Regions from separate parts of the Streptomyces graminofaciens genome, predicted to be linked through region 2. Evidence: riboswitches for the same ligand, from Rfam matches in the RefSeq annotation. Region 2 holds a riboswitch; the other holds the start of a gene.
The links. Region 2 has a riboswitch for S-adenosylmethionine ahead of SGFS_RS41330 (aminotransferase class V-fold PLP-dependent enzyme). Riboswitches for the same ligand answer to the same signal wherever they lie in the genome.

Region 1 (2,389 bases), 3.1 Mb from region 2:
GGCTTGTCCTCGACGAGCCCGAGCTTGATCAGCTCCTGGAGCCCCTTGTCGATCTTCGTCAGCTGCGACCCGGAGGCGATGGGCACCACCAGCTGGTCCGGCAGCTGCCAGCCGAGCTGCTCGCAGATCTCGTACGCCAGGGTCTTGGAGCCCTCCGCGTAGTACGGCCGGAGGTTGACGTTCACAAAGCCCCAGCCCTCGCCGGCCGGGTCGCCGATCAGCTCGGAGCAGAAGCGGTTCACGTCGTCGTAGTTGCCCTCGATGCCGACGAGCTCGCCGCCGTAGATCGCGGCCATGACGACCTTGCCCTGCTCCAGGTCGTGCGGGATGAACACGCACGAGCGGAAGCCGGCGCGCGCGGCGGCGGCGCCGACGGCACCGGCGAGGTTGCCGGTGGAGGAGCAGGAGAGGGTGGTGAACCCGAAGGCACGCGCGGCTTCGAGCGCCTGCGCGACGACCCGGTCCTTGAAGGAGTGGGTGGGGTTGCCGGAGTCGTCCTTGATGAAGAGCTTGCCGGTGTCGACGCCGAGCGCGCCCGCCAGGTTGTCCGCCTTGACGAGCTGGGTCCAGCCGGGGTTGATGTTCGGCTTGGTCGCCACGTCGGCCGGGACCGGCAGGAGGGGCGCGTACCGCCAGATGTTCGCGGGGCCGGACTCGATCCGCTTGCGCAGCTCCTCGGTGTCGTAGCCGGAGAAGTCGTACGCGATCTCCAGCGGCCCGAAACACTCCTCACAGGCGAAGACGGGCCCGAGGGGGACGCGGTGACCGCATTCGCGACAGCTCAGGGCGGCGGCGGGTCCGAGGTCTACTGTGGAATCGGTGGTGCTTGCAACAGTCTGCGCAGCCATGGAGGCGAGGCCCTTTCTCCTCATCTTCCTCACGACGCATCTCGCCGTGAGACGGATTTGGCACCTTCCCTAGCCGGGAGCCTCGCGGTGCGATCGTCAATGATCGTTCACGAGACCGGCTGGAGGGTTGCCGGGGCTTCATCGGGCCGTATCCCTCTGCCCCTCTGGATGAGCGGTATTCGGTTGTATGCGCACACGAACATCGACATGCGATGGTCATCAGCGTTGTCCAAGACTGTAACCGAAGGCCAGGACAGTTGAGAGAGCCGTCCGAACCGCGAGATGAACGCAGAGGAGCCGCGCACTGTGCTGAAGGAAGTCGAGCGCTGGCTGAGCACCCGCTCCTGGTCCGTGACCGATCGCCCGCTCCACAAGATCCTGGCCGCCAAACGCGCCACCGGCCAGACGGTAAGCGTCGTCCTGCCCGCGCTCAACGAGGAGGAGACGGTCGGCGACATCGTCGCGATCATCCGTCATGACCTCATGGAGCAGGTCCCGCTCGTCGACGAGATCGTCGTCGTCGACTCCGGCTCGACCGACCGTACGTCGCAGGTCGCCGCGGCGGCCGGCGCGACGGTCGTCCACCGCGACGAGATCCTCCCCCGCATCCCGGCCGTCCCCGGCAAGGGCGAGGTCCTGTGGCGCTCCCTGCTGGTCACGCGCGGGGACATCGTCTGCTTCGTCGACGCGGACCTGAGGGAGTTCTCGTCGGACTTCGTCTCCGGCATCGTGGGCCCCCTGCTCACCGACCCCGGCGTGGACCTCGTCAAGGCCATGTACGACCGCCCGCTCGGCTCCGCCGCGGGCCAGGGCGGCCGGGTGACGGAACTGATGGCCCGCCCCCTGCTGAACATGCACTGGCCGCAGCTCGCGGGCTTCGTCCAGCCGCTCGGCGGCGAGTACGCGGCCCGCCGCGGCCTGCTGGAACAGCTCCCGTTCCCGGTGGGCTACGGCGTGGAGCTGGGCATGCTGGTCGACTCGCTGCACATCGTGGGCCTCGACGCCCTGGCGCAGGTCGACGTCGGCGTCCGCAAACACCGCCACCAGGACGGCCAGGCCCTCGGCCGCATGTCCGCCGCGATCTACCGCACGGCCCAGCTCCGCCTGGCCCGCGGCCATCTGATCCGCCCGGTACTGACCCAGTTCGAGCGCGGGGAGGACGGTTTCGAGCCGCGCACGTACTCGGTGGACCTGGAGGAGAGGCCGCCGATGGCGGAGATCGAGGAGTACGTACAACGAAAGGCGGCGTAGGTCTTTCGGGGCGCGGGGCTGTGTCGATGTGCGGCTCCGCCGCGTGGGCGCGACCAGCGACAACGAACGCTCACCCGCGCCACCACAGACCCACCCACCCCATTGGGCGCTCCTGTATACGGCTCAACCACACGTTTGACCACCGAACCCCCGGGCTAGGTTGAGCCGTATGGCATCAGCCGCACAGATCCTCGTCGCGTCGAACCGCGGCCCCGTCACGTACACGCTGGACGAGAAATCCGGCGAACTCACAGCGAAGCGCGGCGGCGGCGGCCTGGTCTCGGGCCTCT
Region 2 (2,389 bases):
GGCGAGCCGGCCTCGTGGCGGGCGGCGGTCTCGTGCCACTCGACGTCCACTCCCCCGTCCGTACGCCGGGTCACCTTGCGGCTGGCGCCGCCGCCCGCGAGATACGGGTCCGCCTCGCGCAGCCAGTCGGCGCGCCCGGCGAGCACGCCGGACCCGAACGGCGCGTACAGCTTGTGCCCCGAGAAGGCGACCCAGTCCACGTCCAACTCCCGCACAGAGACGGGGTGGTGGGGCGCGAGCTGGGCCGCGTCGAGCACGATCCGCGCGCCGTGCGCGTGCGCGGCGGCGGCCAGCTCGCGCACCGGCCAGATCTCCCCGGTGACATTGGAGGCACCGGTGACGCACACCAGCGCTGGCCCCCGCGGGTCACGGCCGGCGAGGGCGCCCTCCAGGCTAGCGACGGCCTCCTGCGGCGTGCGCGGGGCGTCCAGGTACGTCACCCGTGCGTCACGCCACGGCAGCAGCGAGGCGTGGTGCTCGGTCTCGAAAACGAAGACCTGGCAGTCGGCGGGCAGCGCGGCGGCGAGGAGGTTGAGCGAGTCGGTGGTCGACCGGGTGAACACCACCTGGTCGTCGTCGCGGCAGTCGAGGAACTCGGCGACGGTCTTCCGGGCGTTCTCGAAGAGATCCGTGGACAGCTGCGACAGGTATCCGGCGCCCCGGTGCACGCTCCCGTAGTACGGGGCGTACGCCGCCACGTCGTCCCACACCCGCTGCAGCGCCGGGGCGCTGGCGGCGTAGTCGAGCGCGGCGTAGGTGACCTCACCGCCGGTGACGAGCGGGACGGTGACATCTCCTCCCAGAACGGGCAGCGAGGAATAAACGGACTGGTCGACGACAAGGGTGGAGACAGACATGGGGGGACTCCCGTGAGAGCAGGCGGAATCACCGTGCCGGACGACATGTCCACGACACAGGAAAGGGGAAGGGGTGAAATGCGTAGGCGGGGCTCTGCGGCCCTATCGCATTCGCTTGCTCACGGAAGGCTCCCTCGAACGACCCAGGACCCCTGGTTTCGCGAGGGGTCCGCGCTTGCCGTAGACCTCTCTGCCTACGACCTGGTCTTCACCCGGGGCACCCCGCCACGGACGGAGGGTTGCCGGACAGCCGGCCGGGGCCTTTTGGCTGTCGCTCATGACCTGCCGAAAAACGTACGTGAAGTGATCGCCGCGCCGCAACTTCTGTCCGGATGGCGGGATACACGGAGGGCGCGGGTGGATGAGGTTGCGGGGCGGGTGCGGGTGAGTGGGCGAGCAGCCGTGCACAACCCGTACCCGCCCCCACAACCCCAAGGCGGTTTTCATTCCCGCACGCCGCACAGGCCGCACACATCACGAAGATCGTCCGCCACCGGCCCTTGCGTGAAGAGCGGCAAACGCACCAGCGCAACGGTCTGCGTGCTGGCCGGCCTCACCCGCCGCCGGGTGTCCCCCTGAACGTCTCGCGAGGCGACACCACCGTCGCGCGCGGCATGACTGTGGCTCACGCCGGGTAGCCGCCGAAGCGCCGCTCTCGCTGCCGGAGGTCCTTCAGCGCGGTGTCGAAGTCGGCTCGTGTCATGTCGGGGAACAGAAGAGGGGAGAAGTACAGCTCGGCGTACGGGGACATCAGGGGAAAGAAGGACGACATACGGACGGCCCCGCCGGTACGGATGAGGAAGTCGACCTGTTCCGGGACATATGCGTTGCTGGTCAGGATTTCCTCGGTCATGGCCGGGATCTTCCCGTTGAGCCTGTTGAAGATTCCGATGATCTCGCGGGAGAGGGACATTCCCATGATGTAGTGCAGCGTGAACTCGGAATCCGTGTCCGACGCCTTCCGTATTTCCTCCAGCGATTCGAGGTAGCGGTCGGGCACTAGGTCGAGCGACCCGGAGAACGAGAAGTTGCAGTTGGCGTGAGAGCGTCGCGCCACATCGTCGAACGCGTCCAAGAACGTTGTCACTGCGGACTCGGGGCGGCTGAAGTTCGCGGCGGAGGAGGTCGTGATGTAGAGGGTCGTGATGCCTTCCTCTCTGGCCCAGCCGATGAACTCGATGATCTTGTCCGCCATCGCCTTGTAGCCCTCGTCGAGGGAGACGCCGTTTTCGATGGACCAGCGGCGCATGCCGTCCGGCAGAAGCATCAAGTTGGTCACCGTGATCTCCTTTGATGAATGCGCTGTGCGCGAAGATGTGCGGGTGTGCGTCGACGGCATGGTGAATGAGGGGGCCGACAAGGGAGGGACGGGTGTCGTCACGGTCCGCCGGCCGAGCCACTGCCCGCGCTTACCGCGATACCGGCTCGATCTCCGTGGTGTTGCGGCCGTCAACATGGCCGAAGTGGACAAGGCCAAGGTCGGTGAACAGGTTCCGGCGCGTTTCAGCGCCGCCGAAGTCCAGGACATCCGA

Region 1: another riboswitch for S-adenosylmethionine. It lies ahead of thrC (threonine synthase); the one in region 2 lies ahead of SGFS_RS41330 (aminotransferase class V-fold PLP-dependent enzyme).

What each region holds. Positions count from the first base shown of each region.
Region 1 covers NZ_AP018448.1:6,331,141-6,333,529, forward strand. Annotated here, with positions in the region: gene thrC (threonine synthase) at 1-848, opposite strand, end outside; SAM riboswitch class I at 866-1,023, opposite strand; gene SGFS_RS27175 (glucosyl-3-phosphoglycerate synthase) at 1,155-2,099, shown strand; gene SGFS_RS27180 (alpha,alpha-trehalose-phosphate synthase (UDP-forming)) at 2,269-2,389, shown strand, end outside.
Region 2 covers NZ_AP018448.1:9,396,578-9,398,966, reverse strand. Annotated here, with positions in the region: gene SGFS_RS41330 (aminotransferase class V-fold PLP-dependent enzyme) at 1-857, opposite strand, end outside; SAM riboswitch class IV at 1,024-1,140, opposite strand; gene SGFS_RS41325 (undecaprenyl diphosphate synthase family protein) at 1,483-2,136, opposite strand; gene SGFS_RS41320 (hypothetical protein) at 2,129-2,389, shown strand, end outside.